Regions from separate parts of the Vibrio sp. Vb0937 genome, predicted to be linked through region 4. Evidence: predicted binding sites of a transcription regulator. Region 4 holds the regulator's gene; each other region holds the start of a gene.
The links. Region 4 encodes PurR, which represses purine synthesis genes. Its sites were predicted from a motif close to TNANGNAAACGTTTNCNTNA; they were not measured.

Region 1 (3,105 bases), on a different contig from region 4:
CTTCTTGCTCAGAGTCTGTATTTAGAAGAATCTCACCCTCTAACCAACCAGCTTCAAGGCCAAATGCGCCAGTCATGCCTGCTTCTTCATCAATCGTCAGCAGAACTTCGAGTGGACCGTGCTTAATATCTTTAGATGCCAATACAGCAAGGCAAGAAGCCATACCAATACCGTTATCTGCACCAAGCGTCGTGCCTTTCGCAGTTACCCATTCGCCATCGATGTAAGGTTGGATTGGATCTTTGGTGAAGTCGTGTTCAGTGTCTTCGTTTTTCTGCGGCACCATGTCGATGTGTGCTTGAAGTACAACAGCCTTCTTATTTTCCATTCCTGGTGTCGCGGGCTTTTTGATGAACACGTTACCGGTTGGATCACGGCGAACGTCAAAGCCTTGCTCTGTTGCCCAGTTGATAATGTACTGTGCTAATGCTTCTTCATGTTTCGATGGATGAGGGATAGAACAAATCTTATCGAAAAACTGCCAAAGTGGAGCAGGTGATAAGGTACTGATCTCAGAATGGAACTCAGACACGGAGGACTCCTTTTGATGTGCTTTGCCAAATATATACCGTAAAAATGTTGTCAAGGTAGCATTAAATGCTAGACGATTTGGCCTTCAAATTGCCGTTAGCATACCACCAGATATGGAGTACGAGTAGTCGCGATCACAAGGATTTCTCTCAGAACTGTCACAGTTTGTGAATACAATAACAAGCACTATGTGTTCTCTATCATACATTCTGAAAGTGGCTTTATTTTTTAATTCATAAAATTGTAATTTAATTACATATAAACTTTGATAAAGGTCAATTTATGTATTTTTTGTGATTCCAATCACTAAAATGCTTGTAATTAAATTTCTTGGTGGTATATTTGTAACCAGCTTCTGAGAGAAGAATGAAATGCTCAAAGGATGAGTCCGTTTTATCGCCTCCAAGGAACCGAGAAATCAACGAATGTTTAATTGATTTAAAAGGTGATAGTTATGAAAGGTTTACCAAGTACAATGTTCTGGAATAGCAAGTCTGTTTACACCGGTAACTTTGTATACCCAACAAGCTTTGGCTACTAAGTGAAGTCAACGCATGTGACTCGAACAGTTTGTTCACCCCTATAAATTGGAATTTTTTTTCAGTGATAGTGCTGACATGATTCACCGCCACCCAAATTGGGTGGCGTTTTTTTATCTCTATTTTCTCTTCCTGACTCACTTATTGCCATCAAAGCCTTCTTCTATTCCCCATTCTTCGGTTTTATCGACTTTTCCATCAAATCTGTTAGATACCATGTTTAAAATGGGCCATTTTCATCTGAAAGTTTAGTACATTGCTCAGTTTTTATTCTCTTTTAGAGAACTGTGTTATCTGGGTTACCTATTGTTTTATAAGAATATATTTCTTTACTTGCTTTGATAGATTAGAGAATGTGTTTCATATCCAAAGAAAAAAAACGCATTAGAGTGAAGATTCTATCTAGAATTTGCTATTTGATAACTTTATAATTCCCGCCAATCGATTACGCAACCGTTTACTTTTTACCTTTACAGGATTCGATCATGCTCGAGAGGCTTTTTAAACTCAGTGAAAATGGCACAAATGTGCGCACTGAGATCATTGCAGGTGTTACGACCTTCCTAACTATGGCTTACATTATTTTTGTAAACCCAGCGATCCTGTCGGATACCGGTATGGACCGTGGCGCCATTTTTGTCGCGACTTGTCTTGCTGCCGCAATCGGCTGTTTTATCATGGGATTTGTTGCCAATTACCCAATCGCACAGGCACCAGGAATGGGCCTGAACGCATTTTTTACTTACTCTGTTGTATTGGGAATGGGTTATACGTGGCAAGTTGCGTTGGCGGCTGTATTTGTTTCTGGCCTTCTGTTCATTCTTTTAAGCGTATTTAAGATCCGTGAGTGGATTATTAACTCGATCCCGCATTCTCTACGAACAGGTATTTCAGCTGGTATTGGTCTTTTCTTAGCGTTTATCGCATTAAAAAATGCAGGTATCGTCGTTGATAACCCAGCGACATTAGTTTCTATGGGAGAGATCACATCATTGCCATCTGTATTGGCCGCGATTGGCTTCTTTCTTACGATTGCACTGGTTCACCGTGGTGTGAAAGGTGCGGTGATGATCGCCATTCTTGGCGTTACAGCGCTTGGTCTTCTATTTGGTGATGTGCAGTGGGGCGGTATTATGTCAACGCCACCAAGCATTGCGCCAACTTTCATGCAACTGGATTTCTCTGGTTTGTTTGAAGTAGGCATGATTTCCGTCGTATTTGCTTTCCTATTTGTCGATTTATTTGACACCGCAGGGACGCTCGTTGGCGTTTCTCAAAAAGCTGGTCTAACTGATGAGAATGGTAACATCCCTCGTTTAAACAAAGCGTTACTTGCAGACTCAACAGCAACGTCAGTAGGTGCATTACTTGGTACCTCCAACACGACATCTTATATTGAAAGCGTTTCTGGTGTAGCTGCGGGTGGGCGTACTGGTCTAACAGCCGTGGTTGTTGGTGTACTCTTCCTACTTGCTCTATTGTTCTCACCACTTGCGGGCATGATCCCTGCTTATGCAACGTCAGGTGCGCTATTCTATGTGGCGATCTTGATGCTGTCTGGGCTAGTAAGCATTGATTGGCGTGACCTAACTGAAGCGTCCCCAGTTGTTGTGACTTGTTTAGTTATGCCGCTAACATTCTCGATTGCAGAAGGTATCACGTTAGGCTTTATCGCATACGCGGCGATCAAGTTATTCAGCGGTAAGGGCCGTGAAGTGTCGATGAGTGTATGGGTGATGTCAGCCATCTTCATCGTTAAATACCTCGTCGGTTAATTTCTCGAGCAAAAAGCCAGTGTGGATTTATTCACGCTGGCTTTTTCTTTTTTTACGTTGTTCACAGAAGACGGTTTTTCTGCGGAATAGGCAGAGAATTTTGATATCACCGTTGGTATTAGCGGTGTGTTTCGGTAGAATAATCGTTTGCGCAGCTTGAAATCCTCGTCTCCAAACATTTTGGAGAAGTTAGTGAGCATTCCGCTTTTGAGTGACTTCGCTAGATTTTGAGGATGCATATTTTCAAATTATTAGGTTAT
Region 2 (3,105 bases), on a different contig from region 4:
ACCAAACATGACAATCGTTGCGCCGCCAAGTACTGGCTCAGGAATCAGCTGAACAAAGCTAGCGACGCCAGGAAACAAGCCAAGAATCACTAACATGCCTGAAATAAAGTAACCCACGTAGCGGCTCGCGACTCCTGTTAGCATGATGATGCCGTTATTCTGGCTAAACGTTGAGTTCGGGAAGCTGTTGAAAACGGCTGCGATTGCAGAGTTTAAGCCGTCTGCTAACACACCGCCCTTAATGCGTTTCATGTACACTGGGCCTTTTACTGGCTCACCAGACACTTCAGATGTTGCGGTAATATCACCGATGGCCTCTAGTGCGGTAATAAAGAAAATCAGTACCAGCGGAATGAACAGAGACCAGTCAAACGATAAGCCATATTGCATTGGTACGGGCAGTGCTACGATCTCGGTTGCGCCTAGCTGAGAAGTATCTACCATCCCCATAAAATACGCCATGATGTAACCCACTAGCATCGCAATCACGATTGAAGCCACACGGATGTATGGGTTTTTCGAGCGGTTTAAAATCACAATTAATCCAAGTACCGTCCCAGCCAGAGCAAGTTTGTCTAAGCTGCCGAAGGTTCCTTCATTTAATGCTGCGTAGCCACCGCCCATTGATACTAAGCCGACTTGAATCAGTGTGAGACCGATAAGAGTGACGACGATGCCTGAAACGAGCGGAGTGATGATTCGGCGGGCATGCTCCAATACGCGAGATAGGAAAATTTCTGCAAATGATGCGACTAAAATCGTACCAAAAATGGCAGCCATCATGGTGCTGATGTCTGCTCCACCGGCTTTCAGCGATAGGCCTGCTCCAATAATAGGACCTAAAAAGTTAAAGCTGGTGCCTTGAACAGAGAGCAAACCAGAGCCAATTGGGCCAACGGTGCGAATTTGAATAAACGAAGACACGCCTGACGCAAATAAAGACATGCTGATGATGGTGTTCGTTTGGTCTGCAGGTACACCCAAAGACTGACAGATGATCAGTGACGGAGTGATAACCGCGACGAACATCGCCAATAAGTGCTGAAGTGCGGCAAAAATGGTTTGAGGCAAAGGTGGTCGATCGTTGAGTTGATAGACCAGTTCCGAAGATCGGTTTGAAGTTGTCATTGTTTGTCTCGCTAGTCGCAATATTTCCCTAGTTCTCGCTGAATGGGAGAGCAGGGTGGAGTTGACGTCGTTACCTGTGATTGCTGTTAATCAGAGTCAACTCAGGTTGGTGGAGTGTGATCTAACACACTTAAAAATTTGTGCGCGATTATAGAGAGATTTACTCAAAAAGCAAACGTTTGCTTTGTTTTTGGCGTATTAAAAAACGAGCCATTTGGCTCGCTTTCAATCATTACGCTTTGGAGTAAATATCCCGCTCACCCAACCAGCGATCGATAATTGCTGTTGCGTTAGTCGGGTAATTGTCATGAATATGACGCGCAATACGCTGAACTTCGGGAATCAGGCGTTGATCTCGAACTAAGTCTGCGATTTTGAAATCAGCAAGACCTGTCTGCTTTGTACCCAATAGTTCTCCAGGGCCACGAATTTCTAGGTCTTTCTGCGCAATGACGAAGCCATCGTTACTTTCACGTAGTACTCCGAGACGTTTTTGCGCGGTTTTTGACAGCGGAGAGTGGTACAGCAGCACACAATGGCTAGCAACGGAACCTCGGCCCACGCGACCTCTTAACTGGTGTAATTGTGCCAAACCAAGACGTTCAGGGTTTTCTATGATCATCAAGCTAGAGTTTGGTACATCCACACCAACTTCAATCACTGTCGTTGCGACCAGCAAATGCAGTTTATTGTCTTTGAAATCTTGCATCACCGCTTGTTTCTCTGCCGGCTTCATTCGTCCGTGTACTAGACCAATTTTTACGTCCGGCAGTTTACGTTGAAGCTCTTCTGCGGTATCTGCCGCGGCTTGCGCTTCTAGTACTTCCGATTCATCAATCAGGGTACACACCCAATATGCCTGCTTGCCTTCGTTTAAGCAGGCATTTCGGACACGCTCGACGATGTCGTCACGTTTTGTATCAGGAATGGCAACGGTTTGAATCGGCGTTCGACCCGGTGGTAGCTCGTCAATCACGGAAGTTTCCAGATCGGCGTAAGCGGTCATCGCTAAGGTTCGAGGAATAGGCGTCGCCGTCATGATCAACTGATGAGGATAAGCGCCTTGTTTTGCGCCTTTTTCACGCAATTCTAATCGCTGATGGACACCGAAGCGGTGCTGTTCATCAATGATGACCAAAGCAAGGTGATGAAATTCAACGTGCTCTTGGAATAGCGCGTGAGTACCCACTACCATTTGCGCTTCACCACTGGCAATACGAGCCAGCTCGGCTTCCTTTGCCTTACCTTTGAGTTTGCCCGCTAACCAACCGACTTGAATGCCCATTCTCTCAAACCAGTTTGCGAAGTTGATAGCGTGTTGCTCGGCCAATAGTTCGGTTGGCGCCATGAGTGCCACCTGATGGCCATGCTCAATGGCTCTAACTGCGGCCAAAGCGGCAACCAACGTTTTCCCCGAACCAACATCGCCTTGCACTAATCGCATCATTGGGTGCGGTTTTTCTAGATCGGCTTCAATCTCTTGTACGACTCGGGTTTGAGCGTTTGTAGGAGAGAAAGGCAGTTGGGCTAAAAGCTGCGTTTTTAGTTTATTACAAGGACCGAGAGGTAACGCTGAATCCTTCTGGCCTTTGCTACGCACCGCCAGCATCGATAAGTTTTGTGCGAGCAACTCTTCCATGATCAAGCGGATTTGAGCAGGATGTTTGCCTTCGTCAAACTCATCTAAATTAATGGTTGGTGGTGGGCGATGAATGGTGTGCAGCGCTTGCGACATCGTGATTTGATGGTTATACAGCCCGGCTGGAAGTAATTCCTGCACTGCGGTTTTATCAAGCAGCGCTAAAGCTTGTTCGGTAAGGTTGCGCAATGTGATTTGGCGTAAACCATCTGTAGTGGGATAAACAGGGGTTAAGCTCTGTTCTACATCGGGCTTTTGATCGCTGACGTAAAACTTGTAGTCAGGATGAACAATTTCCAAGCCCATGCCACCGCGCTTAATTTCACCGTAAGCATGTA
Region 3 (3,105 bases), on a different contig from region 4:
TATCGCCAGCATCAATTGCTCTCTGGTGTGTGTGTAGCCCAGGATATTTTGGTAGAAGAGAAGGGTGGATATTGATCATCTTACCCATGTAATGAGAAACAAATGCGCTGCTCAGAATGCGCATGTAACCAGCAAGAATAATCACGTCTGGTTGGTATTCATCTATTTGACTCATTAGCTCTGCATCAAAGCTTTCACGCGAGCTGAATGCTTTAGGGTCGACAAAGTGACCGTCTACATCAAACTTTTTTGCACGTTCTAAACCAAAAGCATCTGCTTTGTTAGAGAACACGGCTGCCACTCGTGCGTTTGGCATGCTGTCTTCGCAAGCTTCCAAGATAGCTTGCAGGTTACTTCCGTTACCCGAGATGAGGACCACAAAGTTTTTTAGGGTATGGTTTTTCATGATGTCGAGAGCGCCTTGGTATTGTAGGTTGGAGTTATGTAGCTTCTAAACTACCTACTAATAGAATGGTTTGTAGTGTTCTAGATAGCAAAATGAGGACCTAGTCATCTAGTGTCCTCATTCTTCTTATCTTTTGAGCTCGATTTGCAAATTATTGGATTTCAACTTGCTCTTCGTTCGCGTCTGCTTGTGCGATTTGACCAATCACCCACGCGTTTTCGCCTTCTTCTTTAAGAAGAGCAACTGCTGCGTCTGCCTGGTCTTTCGGTAGTGCGACGATTAGACCTACACCACAGTTGAATGTGCGGTACATTTCGTGTGTGTCGACGTTGCCTTTCTCTTGTAGCCACTTGAAGATAACTGGCCATTCCCAACTGTTACCATCGATAACTGCTTTCGTGCCTTCAGGCAGTACGCGTGGGATGTTTTCCCAGAAACCACCACCAGTGATATGAGAAATCGCATGGATGTCGTGTTTCTCAATCATCTTAAGTGCTGACTTGATGTAAATTTTTGTTGGTTCTAGTAGGTGCTCACCAATAGTGCGGCCTGCTAGCTCTTCGCTCTTATCTGCACCAGATACTTCTAGGATCTTACGGATAAGGGAGTAACCGTTTGAGTGTGGGCCGCTTGAGCCAACAGCGATAAGTGCATCACCAGCAGCGACTTTCGTGCCGTCAATCACGTCTTCTTTTTCTACTACGCCAACACAGAAACCAGCTACGTCGTAGTCTTCGCCTTCATACATGCCAGGCATCTCCGCAGTTTCGCCACCAATTAGGGCACAACCTGCTTGAACACACCCTTCTGCGATACCTGAAACAACATCCGCTGCGGTATCAACGTCTAGTTTGCCTGTTGCGTAGTAATCTAGGAAAAACAGTGGCTCTGCGCCTTGCACGATAAGATCATTTACACACATTGCCACTAGGTCGATGCCAATCGTGTCGTGCTTATTCATATCCAGTGCTAGGCGAAGTTTTGTGCCAACGCCATCAGTACCAGAAACCAGTACAGGTTGTTTGTATTTAGTTGGCAATTCGCATAGCGCGCCAAAACCACCGATACCACCCATAACTTCAGGGCGACGAGTACGTTTTACCGCACCCTTAATACGATCCACAAGCGCGTTGCCTGCATCAATATCTACACCAGCGTCTTTATAGCTAAGAGAAGAGTTGTTACCACTCACAGGGAAGTCCTCGGTATTAAGTTGGATATGAAAACGGCGCTATTCTAACAGTGCTTAAACATAGATAGCAAACGTTTGCGCCTGTTTTTTTCTTTAGTGATTTATCCTGATATCCCTGTGAAAATCATGTATAATCTGAAGGTTTGTTTAAATATTGCCAACTATAGCCGGAGATGGACATGAAAGTTGTTGAAGTAAAGCACCCTCTAGTAAAACATAAAATTGGTCTAATGAGAGAAGGTGACATCAGCACAAAACGTTTTCGTGAGTTAGCGACTGAGGTCGGTAGCCTACTTACTTACGAAGCAACGTCAGACTTTGAAACAGAAAAAGTGACCATTGATGGTTGGAACGGTCCGGTAGAAGTAGACCAGATTAAAGGTAAAAAAGTAACCGTAGTGCCAATCCTACGTGCAGGTCTAGGCATGATGGATGGAGTTCTTGAGCACATGCCAAGCGCACGTATCAGTGTTGTGGGTATTTACCGTGATGAAGAAACGCTTGAGCCAGTTCCTTACTTCAACAAGCTTGCTTCAAACATCGAGGAGCGTATTGCGCTTGTTGTTGACCCAATGCTTGCAACAGGTGGTTCTATGATTGCTACGATCGATCTCCTAAAAGAGAAAGGTTGTAACCAAATCAAAGTGCTGGTACTTGTTGCTGCACCAGAAGGTATTGAAGCGCTAGAAAAAGCACACCCAGATGTTGAGCTATACACTGCGGCAATCGATGAGAAGCTTAATGACAAAGGCTACATCGTTCCGGGTCTAGGCGATGCAGGTGATAAGATCTTCGGTACTAAGTAATTCTTTGATGTATTACTATGACTGAACAGAAAAAGGCTTGGTGAAAACCAAGCCTTTTTTGTATCTACAAGAGGAGAAGAGTAAGGCGCGCCACCTAATAAAGCGGCGCAAACGAACTATTTCGCGCTTTCTTCTTCCATTTGTGCGTTATCCACAACGTGGTTTTCACCTAAATCGTTTGGTAGCACAAGGTTAAGAATAATTGCCACGATACCGCATAGGCTCACACCCTGTAGACTGAACTCACCAATACCGAAAGCCATACCACCAATGCCAAACACAAGTGTTACGGCAACAATCACTAGGTTACGAGACTTATGTAAATCAACGTTATTCTTGATCAGTGTGTTGAGGCCTACCGTTGCGATGGAGCCGAACAGCAGAATCATGATGCCGCCCATGACAGGAACTGGAATCGTTTGAAGAACCGCACCTAGCTTACCTACCAATGCAAGTACGATTGCGGTGATTGCTGCCCAAGTCATGATCACAGGGTTAAATGCTTTGGTTAGCATTACCGCTCCTGTTACTTCACTGTAAGTGGTGTTTGGTGGAGCACCCACCATCGAAGCTGCGATAGTTGCCACCCCGTCACCTGCGATTGTGCGGTGAAGGCCTGGTTTTTTCAGGTAGTTTTTACCTGTAACGTTTGAGATAGCAAGCATGTCACCTACGTGCTCAACCGCAGGTGCGATAGCGAC
Region 4 (3,105 bases):
TTAATGAAAAACGCGCTGAAATTTACTGGTGGTTTTCGAGCTTGTTCGCAAAAGAACTAACAGAGAAAGAATTGGAAGCCTATCACAGTGTTGAAATTCGCAGTTTTCTCGCAGGTTTAGGTGAAAATGAGTCGCTAAAACCAGCCGTTGATAGCCTAGTTGATGCATTGAATCGGTTACAAGATCGTGAAGATGCACAACTAGAGCTTGCAGCTGACTTTTGTGAACTGTTTTTGAAGACAGAAAAATACGGCGCTCTTCCTTACGCATCCATGTACATTGGTGAATCAGGTTTACTGAATGACAAGCCAGCTGAGGAAATGGAAAAGTTGATGGCTGAATTTGGCGTTCAAGTAGACGAAAACCTAAAGGAACCTGCGGATCACTTAGCCGTTGAGCTCGACTTTCTCGGGAACATGATTATCCGCTCAAACGAGCTTGAACAAGAAAAACACATGGAAGAAGCCTTCGTTAAACAAAACGACTTTATCCAGCAACAATTGATGTCTTGGTTACCTCAGTTTTCAGACAAATGTAAAAAATTCGACGAATTTGGATTTTACTCGAGTGTCGCGAAACTATTAGTTGCATTTTGTAAACTAGACAGCGCCTACCTTCTTGGTGAATAATTGCCGCCTATTTTTAGGGAGCCTGCCTATCGGGCTTCCTGTATGCCTGAAAGTGACCAATTGTAAGTAACTTGGGTATAATATTCGTTTGCCTTAACTTAGCGCAAAGACGCTTGGTTATTTAGCAGTCAAAATGTGACTTCAAATACACAAATCTCTTGCTGAAAACATTGCTAGTCAGTCCACATAGGGCTAAAATGTGAGCGCAAACGATTAAATATGATTTATATGTAAACCGCTGAAATATAGCGGTTTTTGTGTTTTCTTAACAGGTTGATGGCAATTTCTCATCAGATAGAAAAAAGATAAAATTCATCGACCGATGCTGCTACGTACCCTTTTGTCGCACTTGGATCAACCGCTGCCGAGACACTTAGCGCCAATTTTATATTGCTAGGTGTGAAACCATTAGAGCATCAGGTACATCCAATACGACATATTTCAGTAGCTCGATACAGGACACCATTTATGGCCACGATAAAAGACGTTGCTCGCTTAGCCGGCGTTTCCACTACGACAGTTTCGCACGTTATCAATAAAACGCGTTTCGTTGCAGAAGCAACGCAAGAAAAAGTAATGAAAGCCGTTGACGAGCTGAATTACGCGCCAAGTGCCGTTGCACGCAGCCTAAAATGCAACTCAACTCGTACGATTGGCATGTTAGTAACTCAATCAACTAACCTATTTTTCTCAGAAGTGATTGATGGCGTTGAGAGCTACTGTTACCGCCAAGGCTATACTCTGATTTTATGTAACACAGGCGGGATTTACGAAAAACAACGCGATTACATTCGTATGCTGGCTGAAAAGCGCGTTGATGGCATCCTAGTGATGTGTTCTGACTTAACCGAAGAACTAAAAGAGATGCTTGACCGTCATGCGGACATTCCTAAAGTGGTCATGGATTGGGGCCCAGAGAGCTCGCAAGCAGACAAAATCATGGATAACTCAGAAGAAGGTGGCTACATTGCGACCAAACATCTGATTGACAATGGTCATACGGATATCGCTTGTCTAAGCGGTCATTTTGAAAAGCTTGCTTGCCAAGAGCGCATTGCAGGTTTCCGTCGCGCAATGAGCGAAGCGAACCTAGCTGTAAATGAAGACTGGATCCTTGAAGGTAACTTTGAATGTGATACGGCCGTATTAGTTGCAGATAAAATTACCGCAATGGACAAGCGCCCGACGGCGGTATTCTGTTTTAACGACACAATGGCTCTAGGCCTAATGAGCCGCTTGCAACAAAACGGGATCAAAATTCCTGAAGATATTTCAGTGATCGGCTACGACAACATAGAGCTTGCGGAATACTTCTCTCCACCGCTAACGACTATCCACCAACCTAAACGTCGTGTTGGTAAAAATGCATTCGAAATTCTACTTGAGCGTATCAAAGATAAAGAACACGAAAAACGAATTTTCGAAATGCAACCTGAGCTTGTAATTCGAAATACTGTGAAAAAAATGAACTAAATTTCACTGTATTTAACCGTGTTAAATAAGCGCTCTACAGGGGCGCTTATTTTTTTGGAAAAATTAAGCATTCTCTAATACTTCACACCACTCTAATAACAATTGACTAACGTTAACTCCCTGTTTTATATAAATGTAATATATATTAAGAACTCCTTTTCAAAGGCCAATTTGCACCTTTCCATATGCAAAATAGAGCATTCAATCTATCATTTTTATTGAACCGAAATCACACTTTTAACGCTAAACCGTGATGTTAATTCAATATAAGAAGTATGCTCATTGTGTCACGCACAGGGCAAACCATTCGAAAGAGTGGGACGCAAAGCCTCCGGCCTGAACCATATTACGATATGGAAGGTAGCGGGGTTACCGATGGCAAGTGTGTAAGCAATGACTTTACTCTGTAATGACATTGTTTTTACGCATGTTTGCTACTCTCTCGGACCTGACTTTTGGTGGCGTAATATTAATTACACCGAGATAACAAAACATGGATAAACCGATACTCAAAGACTCTATGAAGCTATTTGAGGCACTTGGTAATATCAAGTCGCGCTCAATGTTTGGTGGCTTCGGACTATTCGCTGATGAAACAATGTTTGCACTAGTGGTAAACAATCAGCTTCATATCAGAGCAGACCAAAAAACTTCATCTGACTTCGAGAAACAAGGGCTAAAGCCTTACGTTTATAAAAAACGTGGCTTTCCAGTCGTTACAAAGTACTACGCTATTTCCAGCGATTTATGGGAATCAAGCGAACGCTTAATCGAAGTAGCGAATCAATCATTGAAAAAGGCAAAGCTTGAGAAAGAACAGCAAGCAAGTACAAAGCCTAACCGTTTGAAAGATTTGCCTAACTTACGACTGGCTACCGAGCGCATGCTAAAAAAAGCCGGCATCGAATCCGTAGAGAAGCTTGAAGAGGAAGGTGCGCTTAACGCCTATAAAGCGATAAGAGATACGCACTCTGCAACCGTCAACATTGAGTTGCTATGGGCA

Region 1: R7P67_RS12885 (NCS2 family permease) is a predicted target of PurR. The motif match lies at 1,516-1,535, and genes of this name have one in related genera.
Region 2: R7P67_RS14610 (uracil-xanthine permease family protein) is a predicted target of PurR. The motif match lies at 1,296-1,315, and genes of this name have one in related genera.
Region 3: purM (phosphoribosylformylglycinamidine cyclo-ligase) is a predicted target of PurR. The motif match lies at 1,662-1,681, and genes of this name have one in related genera.

Annotation. Positions count from the first base shown of each region.
Region 1 is NZ_JAWOTK010000008.1:47,346-50,450, reverse strand. It holds gene R7P67_RS12890 (aminoacyl-histidine dipeptidase) at 1-532, opposite strand, end outside; gene R7P67_RS12885 (NCS2 family permease) at 1,556-2,845, shown strand.
Region 2 is NZ_JAWOTK010000010.1:91,818-94,922, reverse strand. It holds gene R7P67_RS14610 (uracil-xanthine permease family protein) at 1-1,128, opposite strand, end outside; gene recG (ATP-dependent DNA helicase RecG) at 1,361-3,105, opposite strand, start outside.
Region 3 is NZ_JAWOTK010000004.1:295,937-299,041, forward strand. It holds gene purN (phosphoribosylglycinamide formyltransferase) at 1-406, opposite strand, end outside; gene purM (phosphoribosylformylglycinamidine cyclo-ligase) at 558-1,598, opposite strand; gene upp (uracil phosphoribosyltransferase) at 1,778-2,404, shown strand; gene R7P67_RS09665 (uracil-xanthine permease family protein) at 2,521-3,105, opposite strand, start outside.
Region 4 is NZ_JAWOTK010000003.1:95,515-98,619, reverse strand. It holds gene torD (molecular chaperone TorD) at 1-629, shown strand, start outside; gene purR (HTH-type transcriptional repressor PurR) at 1,098-2,102, shown strand; cyclic di-GMP riboswitch class I at 2,390-2,479, shown strand; gene R7P67_RS07305 (TfoX/Sxy family DNA transformation protein) at 2,596-3,105, shown strand, end outside.